Regions from separate parts of the Massilia sp. LXY-5 genome, predicted to be linked through region 2. Evidence: predicted binding sites of a transcription regulator. Region 2 holds the regulator's gene; the other holds the start of a gene.

Region 1 (6,345 bases), on a different contig from region 2:
GGCGTTTTTCACCATTACTTTTCGGGATATAGATGCGACGTAGTGGCAGAGGCTTGTATTTCTTGATGCCGAGAGCATCTACCGCCTGCCATTTCTCTTCTGGGGTGCTCCAGGTCTGCTTATCTACACCAGGAGTTTTCCGGCCACGATTCTCCGTTACCCGCCTCACAGCCAGAGCTTTCGCTCCGGTGGATTTGGTCAGGAGTCTCTGCAGGGAGCGAACCTTCCGCCATTCACCTGCTTTTGCTGCCTTCGCAATGCGTGCCTGTGTCCTCGCGACAGTCTGATAAACCTTGACCCACGAAATGTCGTGCCAAGTTTTCCAGCCTGTGGAGGCAATATCACAATCGTACTGACTTGCGTCCATATCAACCTCCGGTCGATTGGAGCGGGTGAAGGGAATCGAACCCTCGTCTTAGGCTTGGGAAGCCTCGGCTCTACCATTGAGCTACACCCGCATAATCCCAGAAGGATAGACGCACTTTGCCCCCAACGGGGAATGCGTTATCCCCACTGGGTGCGATTAACAGACCTGTCTTGCGACAGATCACTTGATGGAAGTCTGCACGTTTTCACGTTAGGGCAATCGTTTCATCCCTTATCCACTCCATTACAGAGAGGCGTTTGCTTTTTCCATCATCCTTTACCTGCTATGTCCTCGGTCAGCCTCTACAGCCTATCCTAGTCTGCCATACGGGCCAGACAACATATCAGGCTTACCTCGTTCCGTACAAGCAACAGGATTGGGAAGGTTCTGCCTTTTCGCCGGTGATACCAATGTCAGCGTGTTCGCACCAAGCACGCGAACAACCGATCACATCGAGTCTCTTACCGTTGCGTTTAACTCGTCAAGCTTGACGGCGTTTAATAGCAGTTCACTTTACGTTAACCATCCAACCCAGCCTCGCTCCTCGTCCGGTCGCAACAACCGAACTCACAGCAAATCCCTCACGAGATTCGATGTACCCCGAAGGGTGGCTACTTTGTCAGAGCGCTCTAATACCCCACCGTTACCAGTGACGCACCGCCCCTAGGCTACGAGGGGCTGAACCCTCGGTCTTGTCGGCCATTGATGCACCTCAAGACAATTGCTTATACAGCCTTCGTCGCTACTTACAACTCATTTTCCACCCCAATTGCCGAGTGGTGCACTGAATTTTCACACTCTTAAACGTGGTGTGAAGGCCTTGGCTAGCCTGTAGCGCGACTCGAGTCGCACGCTTGGGAAGCTTCTGCTCTACCATTGAGCTACACCCGCGACTCGACGCATTCTACGCGAGTTTGCGCGGCAGTGACAAGTTTGCATCAATGCCCGCAAAGGTCCGCTTACTTCGGCGGCTCGACCGTATAACCCTTGGCCTGCAGCGTGGCGAGCACGCCTTTCGGGTCCAGGATTTCCTTGATCTGCAACACCGAGAACGTGCTGGCGTTGGTCGCCAGCGCCTTCTCCGCGGCGGCGACCCAGGAGGCCAGCGCGCGCTCGTTCAAGGTCAGCAATTCCGGCTGGGTCTTCGAGAGCGAACTGTTGGTCACGGCTTGCATGCAGGCAGCCCGGTCGCCGTAGTTCAGCTTGCGGATGTCCTCATACTCGCCGATGGCCCAGGCGTTGGCACGCGCGCGCATCATGAGGAGGTCGCTCTCCAGGCGCTCGATGGTCTTGGCCAGGCAGGGGACGTCGTCCATGGGCGATTTCTTGAAGTCGCGTACCGCCTGGCCCGGGTTCTTGACCTGGACGTGGACCGAAGGGTCGGTAATCTTCAGCTGGTGCTTGTCGACGATCTTTTCGATGGTCCTGGTGACCTCGCCGGCATTCGTGAGGCCGGCCTGCTTGAGTGCACGGTCGGACAGCTGGCCGGCGACGAACGCGGGACGTTCGCGCTCGATGCCGTTGTCGTCGCCGAAATACACCTGTTTCAGCGTCCGCCAGCGCGCATACACCTCGGGCGGCAATACATCCTTCAGTTCGGCGCCGTCCGGATTTTTCTTGACTCCGATCAGGAACGGCAGGGCCGTCACGGCGCCCCAGCCGACGCTGACGCCCGAGCCGGGCGGCTTCAGGTATTCCTGGGATTGCGCGATCACCTTCTCGACTTCGCGCGAGCGCCATTCCATCTTGATGGGCAGCGGAGAATACGTGCCGAAGACCCACATCACGTGATCTCCCTTCGAGACCTTCCACAGGCCGGGCCCCGGGCGGCTGCCGGAAACGAGGATGGTTTGCGGTGCAGCTTCCGCGTCGCCCGGCGCCGGTGCGGCCGCTGCGGCCGGAGCCGCCGGCGCGGCGGGCTGCGATGCGGGCTCGGCTTCGGTCTGTGCCAGGACAGGCAAGCTCAGGAAGCACAGGGTCAGCGCGGAGACGAGGCGTTTCAGTTTCAGCATGGTGCATCCTTCGGGTTGTTAGCTGAAGGGTATTGTGTTGCCACAAAGCGATATAAGCAAGAAACAAGATGTTACAAGAGCCATATGTATATTGAATATCACGGATTCTCACTGGGGACGCTTGCGCGCCGCCCATGGCCGCAGGACCAGATAGCTCGGCACCGCCGTGCGCGAGGCGCTCGTTGCGCTGATCAATTGCCGACGCAGCAATAAGGCGATCGCGCGTTGCGCCGTGATGCGCGACAGGCCAGCCTCGAGCGCGATCGTCGCATAGCTGAGCTGTACGGCGCGCCCGCCGGCCGCCTCGATCCGGTGCCACAAATACACGTAGATCAGGAAAGCCGAAGGCGCTTTTTCGTGGCCGACGAGGTCCGGCATCAGCACGTCGAGTACATAGGGATCGAAGGTGGTCACTGGCATCATGAAGAGTATAGTCACGATGATTATAGCTGCCTGGCGCCCCGTGCGAGAATGCCGGGCAAACAACCAGGAGCGTGCATGATCACCCACATCAAATTCGTCAGCATCCCGACCCGCGACCAGGACGCGGCGCTCGCCTTCTACACCGAGAAGCTGGGCTTTCGCGTCATCACCGACCAGCCCTTCGGCCCCCAGCGCTGGATCGAGCTGCGCGTCGGCGCTTCGGATACGCGCTTTGTCCTGTTCACGCCGCCGGGCCAGGAAGACCGCATCGGTAGCCAGTTCAACGGTTCGCTCGCCTGCGACGACGTCGAGGCGACCTATCGCCAGCTCTTGAGCCGCGGCGTCGAGTTCGTGTCGGAACCGCAGAAGCAGCCCTGGGGTACCTACGCCATCATGAAGGATCCGGACGGCAACCAGTTCGTCTTGTCCTCGTCCTGATCGGCTTGCCGAATCAAGCAGCGCGCTTGATAACCCGCCAATTCGCTTGCGGATTGCCGGGTTTTTGACATAAATATTTCCGTACGTCCATCAAGATCCGGCGCCGGCGTCCGTTATCCAGACTGATAGCGCGCTTTGAGCGCGCGCCCACCAACACCGGATCCGTCATGAAACTCGTCGCTGTCCTCGCCTTTGCCGCCGCATCGCTGCTGTCCGCCTGCGGCACCGTGCACACGCCCTTCACCCGCCAGGCGCCCGCGCCGCAGCCGCTCATCGTCACCCTGAACGCCACCGGTTACGGCGCCGTCAACACCGCCGCCTGCAATGGCGAGTGCGACCGCGTCTCGCCGGCCCAGCGCAAGCTGCTCGCCATGCGCGCCGCGCGCCTCGATGCCTACCGCGCGATGGCCGAACAGGTGTATGGCCTGCGCGTCGAAGGCGGCAGCACGGTTGGCTCGCTGGCGCTCAAGGACGACAGTTTCAAGGTGTATATTGACGCCTTCATCCGTGGCGCGCGCGTGACGAACGTCGCCCAGCGCGAAGACGGCAGCTACGAGACGACCGTGGAGATGGATTTCGATACCAATGCGGCCCCCTCCCAGACGCCCCCGCGTGCCGCCCAGGCAGTGGCAAAGAACGCGCGCAGCATGGTGGGCAACGCCGGTCCCGGCGCTGCCTATGGCGCTTCGTTCTACCATGCCCAGTAAGCTGGGGCAGTTCGGCGGCGCCCTGCTGGCGCTGCTGCTCAGCTTGCCTCTTCCCGTGTGCGCCGCGCCGGCCGAGGCCGAAGGCGTCGCCGCGATCGCCGGCGGCAACCTCGCCGGCGCGCGCCAGGCCGCGATCCGCGATGCGCTCGAACAGCTCGGCCTGCGCAGCGGCGCCCGCGTCGATGTCGCCGCCGGCACCGCTACCCGCGGCAAGACGGTTGAGAGCAGCCGCGTCCAGCCAGCCTTTGACTTCGACCGCTACACGGTGCTGCGCGAATGGCAGACCGGCCAGGTGCTGCACGTGCGCATCGCCGTCAAAGAAGAAGACGCCCGTCCGCGCGGCAGCGTGAATCTCGCCTATAAAAAGAAGATCGTCGTCACGCCCTTCCACGTGCGCCGCTCGCCCCAGCTCGACGACGTCGACGACATCGCGATCCGCCTGCCGCAGGAGCTGCTGCGCCGCATGACGGCCGGCGGCAAGTTCCTCGGCAAGGAAAGTCCGTATGTCATCTCGCCGGGCAGCAAGGGCCCGAGCACGGACACGGCGGCCGTGCGCCGCATCGCCGGCATGTACGAGAGCCAGTTCGTGGTCTCGGGCGAGATCGTCGACGCCAGCAATTTCGACAAGCCGGCATTCTATGGCCTGATCAACAAGGACGCGCGCCGCATCGAAATCGAATTTTTCGTCCACGATGGGCTGACCGGCGTCCTGCTGGCACGCCGCACGGCGCTGGTGGAAACGGTCGGAGAAAGACGCGTCGGCCGCGATAAACCCTTCGGCAGCGCCAGCTTCGCCGCCACGCCTTTCGGCGGCGCCATCCTGCGCGCGCTCGACGAGGGGATCGCCGGCATCACGGCCGATATCGCGGCATTACCCTTCATGGCCAAGGTGGTGCAGGTGCAGGGCGAACGGATCGTCATCGACGCCGGCAGCACCTCCTCGGTGACGCCGGGCGACCAGCTCGTCGTCTACCGGCTCGACCCGCGCCAGCAAGTGTACGGCGCCGATCCATTGGCGCCGCTCGGCACCGTGGAGGCGCCGGTGGGGACGGTGTCGATCGTGCAGGTGCAGCCCGGGTTTGCGATCGGGACCATGACGCCGCCAGGCGCCGCGCGCCAGGTCAGCGCCGGGGACATGGTGCGCTTCGACGTGGCGGTGATGCCGGGACGGTAAGGCGCATTACGCCGGCGGTTCTTCCGGCGGCCGTTCCAGCAGCGACTGCGCCAGCTTCAGGCCATCGACCATCACCTTGAACGCCTGGTGCTTCGCCTCCTCGTCCGGCACGCGCAGGATGTACGAGGGGTGGTAGACGGTGACGACCCAGCGGTCCTCGTGGCGGATCGCCTTGCCGAGCGATTCGCCCAGCTTCGCATTGCCATTCCCGATGACCGATTTCAGCGCCGTCGCGCCGAGCGCCACGATCACCTTCGGCTTCACCGACGCCAGCTCCTTGTCCAGCCAGTAGTGGCAGGCCTCGACCTCGCGCTGGGCCGGCGTCTTGTGCAGGCGCCGCTTGCCGCGCGGCTCCCATTTGAAATGTTTGACCGCATTGGTCAGATAGATCTCGCGCCGCTCCAGGCCGGCGGCCTCGAACACGCGGTCGAGCAGCTTGCCGGCGGGCCCAATAAAGGCTTTGCCGGCCAGATCCTCCTGGTCGCCCGGCTGCTCGCCGACCAGCATGATCTGCGCCTTCTTCGGTCCTTCTCCGCCTACCGCCTGGGTCGCGTACTGCCACAGGTCGCAGCGCCGGCATTCGTCGAGTTTCGACGGTTGCTGGCGTTCGGGCTGGGCGTCGGCGGGGGCGATCGGAATCGTGGCGCCGCTTTTCCGGCCCACCGCCTGGGCCTGGCCGGTGCTGCGCGCGCCGAGTTCGGCGTTGCTGACCATGGACGGGACAATCGCCCCTTCCGGCAGATTCTTCCAGAAGCGCGACGGAATATGGCTTTGCATCAGCTGGGCATTCACGCGCGCGGGATTGAAGATGCTGCGGTAATAGGTCAGCCACAGGGCCTCGCCGGCATCGTCGAGGTCGGCCGCGCTCGACATCAGGGGGCCGGTGTGGTGCAGGCTCGCGCCGTCCCACATGACGCTGGCCTCGGGCGTGCCGATCATCCAGGTGACGCCGCCCATGCGGTGTTTAAAATGTTCGGCGACCTGGGGCAGCACGTCGTGGCGCGGCTCGAACCAGGCTGCAAATTGCGGCGAACCGGCGTCGATGGGCCGCTCGCGGAATCGGATATAGGCGTGCATGTCGTGCTCCTCGCGGCGCACCGCCTTGACCATCGCATGCAGACGGGCGCCGTCGGCGTCGGCCGGCGACTGCACGTCGTGCTCGCCGTGCTGCCAGCGCCAGATCACCCGGTACAGGAAGGCCCAGCGGTCGGGCACGCGGCAGCA
Region 2 (6,345 bases):
CGCTTCGCAGCAGACCACGATCGCCTCGGCGATCTCCGCCGCGAAAACGATGTCCGGCAGCGGCGTCACCTACATGGCGAATGCGACGATGGGCCCGCGCTACACCAAGTGGTTCGGCACCGTCACCTCGACCCGCCAGGCGACCATCAAGTCGCACTTCACGGCGATCAAGGACGCCTTCGACACCAAGTCGGTCGTCGTCGATTGCGGCTGCAACCAGAACTACTACGCCTACGTGTATCCGACCCAGCCCTACCGCATCTATGTCTGCAAGGCCTTCTGGACGGCGCCGATGACCGGTACCGACTCGAAGGGCGGCACCCTGGTGCATGAGATGAGCCACTTCAACGTCGTGGCCGGCACGGACGACCACGTCTATGGACAGAGCGGCGCCGCCAGCCTGGCGATCAGCGATCCGGACCTGGCCGTCGACAATGCCGACTCGCACGAATACTTCGGCGAGAACACCCCGGCGCTGAACTAAGAAGAAAGGATCAAAAAAATCGGGCCCGCAGGAACAATCCTGCGGTCCGATTTTTCCTATTTAAGATTCGAAATGAACGAGACCGGGCGGGCGGCAAATTCGGTCGGCTTGTCGAGTTGCCTGATGTCGCCCAGCACCGGGCCGGTGTAGCCGATGTTGTAGTTGTGCCGGCCCTTGGCGAAGGCATAGGTGTGGGTGATGTCGATCGTATTCATCAGCATCTTCCCCGGCTCCAGCGGCTGGTAGTCGGCGCCCGTGAGCGCGGCGCGCTTGACCATTTTCCCCGTGTAGGGAACCGGCCGGCCGCTGGCGTCGCGCACGTCGAAACGCGGCCCCGTCAATTCCTTCCCGGCCGCCAGTTCGCGCGGAATCCAGACCGTCTTCGTGCCCTGGTTGATGAAGGTCAGCTCGACCAGCACCTTGCCGGGCGGGGTGGCGACATCGATGCTGTGTTTTACGCTCACGGTCGGTTCTCCGGCAGCGCCCGCAAACACGGGCAGGAGGCTGGCGGCGCCCAGGGCGGCCAGCAGAATCAGTCTGCGCTGCATGGTCAGCTCCATATGGTTGTGTCATCCATTGTACGGGATACCGTAGGGTGGGCATTCATGCCCACGCGGTGATACCTGGCGGCGAGATCGTCGTGCACGATAACGGAGCCGGTACGTATCACCGCGTGGGCATAAATGCCCACCCCTACATTGAAGAGCCTGCCAGGATGGTCACCGCCACCCTTCGGTTCCTCACCCTGCCCGCTTCGTCCGTGTCCGGCGCCACGGGCTGATTGGCAGCGTGCCCGACCGCAGTCAGGCGCTCGGCCGCAACCCCACTATCGATAAACAGGCGCACCACGCTGCTTGCGCGCACGCTCGACAGTTCCCAGTTCGACGGAAACGCGGAGTTCGCAATCGGCAGCTTGTCGGTATGCCCCTCGACCTGGATCGCATGCGGATCGTTTTTCAGCAGGGAGGCCACGGTCCCCAGCGTCGCACGCGCCTCGTTGCCGAGTGCCGCCTGCCCTTCCTCGAACAGGACCTTCGCATTGATCTCGACCGTCACGCCGCGCCCGGTCTGGGTCACGCGCACCTGCCCGTTTTTTACCAGCGGCGCCAGCGAGGCGTTCAGCTCGCGCGCCAGCGTGTTCAGGCGCTCGCGTTCGCGCCGCGCCGCATCAAGCCGCTTGCGCGCGATCAGGTTGGTCAGGGGAAGCTGTTCGATGGTGGAGCCGGCCTGCGGCACTTCGGGACGGCCGCCGAAGGCATCGCCCAGCGCATCCGACAGCGCCTTGTACTTGCCGGTGTTGACCACGGAAATGGCGTACATGACGACGAAAAAGGCGAACAGCAGCGTAATGAAATCGGCGTAGGAAATCAGCCAGCGGTCGTGGCTCGCTTCGGTTTCCTCGTCGTCGTAACGCTTGCGCGCCATGTCAGCGCTTCGCCAGCAGGCTGGCCACGCGTTCCTCGACCACGCGCGTGTGGTTGCCGCTCGCCAGGTCGTGGAAGACTTCGGTCAGGATTTCGTATTGCGCGACCCGGTCCGAGACGATGGCTTTCAGTTTGTTACCGACCGGCAGGAAAAAGAGATTCGCCAGCCCGACGCCGTAGACGGTCGAGACAAAGGCGACCGCGATGCCGGAACCGAGGCGCGAGGGATCGGACAGGTTTTCCATTACGTGGATCAGGCCGAGGACGGCGCCCAGGATGCCGATCGTCGGCGCGTAGCCGGCGGCGGATTCCCAGATGCGGGCGGCCTGGCGTTCGGCGAATTCGATGGCGGTGACTTCCGTTTCCAGCAGCCCGCGGATCTTCTCGGGCGTGATACCGTCGACCACCAGGCGCAGGCCTTTCTGCACGAACAAATCCTTGGTGGCCATGTACTGCTCGAGCGAGAGCAGGCCCTCGCGGCGCACCGTATGGCTCCACAGCGCGATCTCGCGCGCGAGCGGCTGGCGCCGGCTTTTGGGCGGGAAGAAGACCCAACGCAGCATGTGCATGCCGCGGCGGAAGGCGCGCGCTTCGGATTGCAGCAGCACGGCGCCGAAGGTGCCGACCACCACGATCGCGAACGCGGCCGGCTGGATCAGGGAGGCGAAACGCCCGCCGTCGAGCGTATGCCCGATGACCAGACCGGCCAGCGCCAGCGCCAGGCCGATCAGGCTGGCGAAGTCCACAGCTTTTCCTTGAGCGAAGCGCGCAGGCGGGCGACGGCTTGCGTATGCAGTTGCGAGACGCGCGACTCGGACACGCCGAGCACGGCGCCAATTTCCTTCAGGTTCAGCTCTTCTTCGTAATACAGGCCCATCAGGATCTTCTCGCGCGGCGGCAGGCTGTCGATGGCCTCGATCACGGCCGAGCGGAAGTCGGTGTCGAGCAGGGCGCGCAGCGGATCGTCCTCGTCCACCGCATAGCGGTCGAGGAAGCTGTCGTTGCCGTCTTCATCGTGAAAATCCTCGTAGTAGACCAGCTGGTGGCCGCCGCCTTCGAACAGCATTTCCTGGTAGTCCGAGAGCGAGACGTCGAGCGATTTCGCCACTTCGGTCTCGGTCGGCGGACGGCCGAGCTTTTGCTGCAGCGAGGTCATGGCCGTCTCGACCTTCTTCATGGTCGAACGCGTGCTGCGCGGCATCCAGTCGTTGCTGCGCAATTCGTCGACCATGGCGCCGCGGATGCGCAGCACGGCATAGGTCTCGAACTGGGCGCCGTGGTTGTCTTCGTAGCGGTTGATGGCATCCAGCAGGCCCATCATGCCTGCCTGGATCAGGTCGTCCACCTCGACCGAGGGCGGCAATTTTGCCTTCATCTGGTGCGCCAGGCGCTTGACGAGCGGGGCGTGCTCGGTGAGCAAATGGTTCTTGTCCGCTTTCCCTTTGACGGTATACATGCTTGTGCTTTTTTCTTAGGAACCAAAATGCGCGCCACCGCCCTGGCGCATGCGCGGCAAGGCAAAGCGCCCTGCCAGCTCGCGGAAGGCCACCGAGGCCCCGGCCAGCGGGAAGGCATCGACCACCGAACGTCCGAGACGTGCGGCGCGGTGCAGGTATTCGTCGGCCGGCACCGAGCCCATCGAACTCAAACTTACTGCAAGGTAACGAGTTGCTGCTGCCGACATATTATCGTAAACCACTTTCGCCTCGGCCTCGCTTGCGCCGGTGACCAGGATGCCGAAGGGACGGCGACCGAATTCCTGGGCCAGGCGTTTGATCAGGCCATACGCATTCGTGATCGAGGTGGCGCTGGTCGACACCTGCACCACGATTTCGGACTCGGCCAGGCGCGGCACGGCAAAGCCGCCATCGCGGTTCAGTTCGCCATCGACGATAACGATGCCGCCCTGCTTCTTCACCAATACGTCGAACGCTTTCGCCAGGCGGCGGGCCTCGTCGCTGCCGCTTGCCGGGGTCTGGCCGTCGCGCGCCAGCAGCGCCACGTTGAAACCTTGCGAAGCGGTCTGCACCACCTGGTTCAGCGCGCATTCCTGGCGTGCCACCTGCAGCAGGCTGACGTGGCGTTCCATCTCGAGGCGGCGCGCCACGCCATACTCGCGCTGGCAGGCGTCGACGATCAGGACTTCATTGCCGGCCTGGGCCAGCGAGGCACCGAGGTTGACCAGCATCGCGCCCTTGTCGTCGCTCGGGGTCGCGGAAAGAAAGGTCACGACGCGTGGCCGGGCGCCGGCCAGCATCCGGCGCAGGCCTTCGGCCTGGTCGAAATCGAAACTAGCCAAGGCGCACCTCGCGCAGGCTCTCGTCCTGGTGCACCTTGCCGGTGTGGGCCATCATCAGCGGCAGGTCGGCATCTTCAAACTGGTTGGCCGCGTCGCGGCGGCTGCGGAAGGCGCGGTCGACCAGCATCGCGCGGTCGGCCAGGTGCAGGTCTTCCGGCACGCGCTGGCCGTTCGAGATGTAGTGCAGGTTCAATTTTTGACGGATCACGACGTCGAGCACGTTGCCGATCGAGGCGGCTTCGTCGAGCTTGGTCATGATGCAGCCGTGCAGGCCGCTGCCCTGGTAGGCGCGCACGACTTCGGCCAGGGTTTCGTTGGTCGAGGTGGCGTTCAGGCACAGCAGGCGTTTCACGTCGGCGCCGGCGCCGGTCAGCATGGCGACCTGTTCGGTGACCATCTGGTCGCGCTGCGACATGCCGATGGTATCGATCAGCACGGTGTGCTTGTTCTTGAGCTCTTTCAAGGCGATACGCAGGTCGGCTTCGTCCTTCACCGAGTGCACCATCACGCCCAGGATCTTGCCGTAGATGCGCAGCTGCTCGTGGCCGCCGATACGGTAGGCGTCGGTGGTAATCAGGGCCAGCTTTTCCGGGCCGTGGCGCATCACGCAACGCGCGGCCAGCTTGGCGGTGGTGGTGGTCTTGCCGACGCCGGTCGGGCCGACCAGGGCGAACACGCCGCCCTTGTCGAGCAGCGTGTCTTCGTCGGCCATCGTCGTCAGGTTACGGGCCAGCACGGTCTTGATCCAGCGCATCGCTTCGACCGCATCCTTATTCGCAGGCATCTTGTCGATCAGGTAGCGCGACAGCGAGGCCGAGAAGCCGGCGGCCAGCATCTCGCGCAGTACGACCGCCTTCTGCGGCTCGCGCTGCTGCGTGCCGCCCCAGGACAGTTCGGCCAGCTGCGTTTCCATCATGCCGCGCATGGCGCGCAGTTCGCTCATCATGCCGCTCATCTCCTGCGCGGCGGATTCCTTGGCCTGGGCGATCGCGGCCGACATCATCGAGGTCATGGCCGCCATGTCGAAGGCAGGCTCGGGCTGCGGGGCGCGGCGGTTGGCGTAGCTGTGTTCGGCTTTGTAGTCGGCTTCGTGGTCTTCGGAGTGCGGCGGGCGGCGGCCGGCGAAGGCGGCGGCGAATTCCGGCTCGGGCTGGGGCGCGCGGCGGCTGGCGTAGATCTGTTCCGGCGTGGCGGCGGCGGGTGCGGCGCCGCGGCGGTTGACGAAGGCAGGCGCCTCCGGCTCGAAGGCGTTCAGGTCCAGGCGCGGCTGCGGCTGGGCCATGTCGGTGCCGTGCGCCGGGGCGGCGAGCGAGGCGACATCGTCGTTGTCCAGCGCGAGGATTTCGACGACGCCGTCGACGGCACGGTTCGAGAGGATGACGGCGTCCGGTCCCAGCGCATCGCGCACCTTGCGCAAGGCTTCCCGGGATGTTGCCGCTGTAAATTTCTTCACATTCATCTTATTCTCCGCACTGCTCTATTCGATTGGTACCGGCACGCACACAGCCGGTCTATGGGATAGATTATTGACGATGCCGTGGAGCAAGCATCGGGGGAAAAGGATGGGGAAAGTGGGTTAATTCGATTTAGAGGGAGAAATTGCCGGTTTGGGCACGCGGATGCGTGCGTAAGGCGTGGGCTCGCAGAGCCCACGCGGATTCAAGGTGCGATCAGCCCGCGCCCACCAAACTGGTCACGCGAATCGTCTTGGTCTCCGGAATCTCCGAATGCGACAAGACTTTCAGCTGCGGCAGCGCGCGCCGCAGGAAACGCGACAACAGCACGCGCAGCGGACCCGGCACCAGCAGCACCGGCGTATGCCCCATCGCCTCCTGCTGCTGCGCCGCATTGTGCGCCTGCTGGGCGATGGTGTCGGCCAGGCCCGGCTCGATGCCGGTGCCGTCGCCGCCCGCGCCCAGGGCCTGCATCAGCAGGCGCTCGAGGCGGTTGTCGAGGGTCATCACCGACAGCTCGTTGGTACCAGGGAACAGCTGCTGGACGATCGCCCGTCCGAGGGCAATGCGCACCAGCGCGGTCAGGTCGCCCGGATCCTGCACGCCGGCATGCTCCGACACGGTCTCGATAATGGTACGCATGTCGCGGATGTGCACGCCTTCGATCAGCAGGTTCTGCAGCAC

What was found. Region 2 encodes FliA, which starts transcription of late flagellar genes. Its sites were predicted from a motif close to CTAAAGTTTNNNNNNNNNNNGCCGNTA; they were not measured.
Region 1: a site for FliA is predicted at 3,330-3,356, ahead of ACI48I_RS00415 (LPP20 family lipoprotein). Genes of this name have one in related genera too.

The regions. Positions count from the first base shown of each region.
Region 1 is NZ_JBNNEH010000001.1:98,903-105,247, reverse strand. Features, by position in the region: gene ltrA (group II intron reverse transcriptase/maturase) at 1-367, opposite strand, end outside; tRNA gene ACI48I_RS00435 (tRNA-Gly) at 385-458, opposite strand; gene ACI48I_RS00430 (TraB/GumN family protein) at 1,327-2,379, opposite strand; gene ACI48I_RS00425 (hypothetical protein) at 2,488-2,802, opposite strand; gene ACI48I_RS00420 (VOC family protein) at 2,878-3,240, shown strand; gene ACI48I_RS00415 (LPP20 family lipoprotein) at 3,408-3,947, shown strand; gene ACI48I_RS00410 (flagella assembly protein FlgT middle domain-containing protein) at 3,937-5,121, shown strand; gene ACI48I_RS00405 (UdgX family uracil-DNA binding protein) at 5,128-6,345, opposite strand, start outside.
Region 2 is NZ_JBNNEH010000002.1:43,136-49,480, reverse strand. Features, by position in the region: gene ACI48I_RS03670 (M35 family metalloendopeptidase) at 1-484, shown strand, start outside; gene ACI48I_RS03665 (hypothetical protein) at 541-1,032, opposite strand; gene motD (flagellar motor protein MotD) at 1,178-1,909, opposite strand; gene ACI48I_RS03655 (flagellar motor protein) at 1,911-2,654, opposite strand; gene ACI48I_RS03650 (RNA polymerase sigma factor FliA) at 2,636-3,364, opposite strand; gene ACI48I_RS03645 (MinD/ParA family ATP-binding protein) at 3,380-4,207, opposite strand; gene flhF (flagellar biosynthesis GTPase FlhF) at 4,200-5,666, opposite strand; gene flhA (flagellar biosynthesis protein FlhA) at 5,878-6,345, opposite strand, start outside.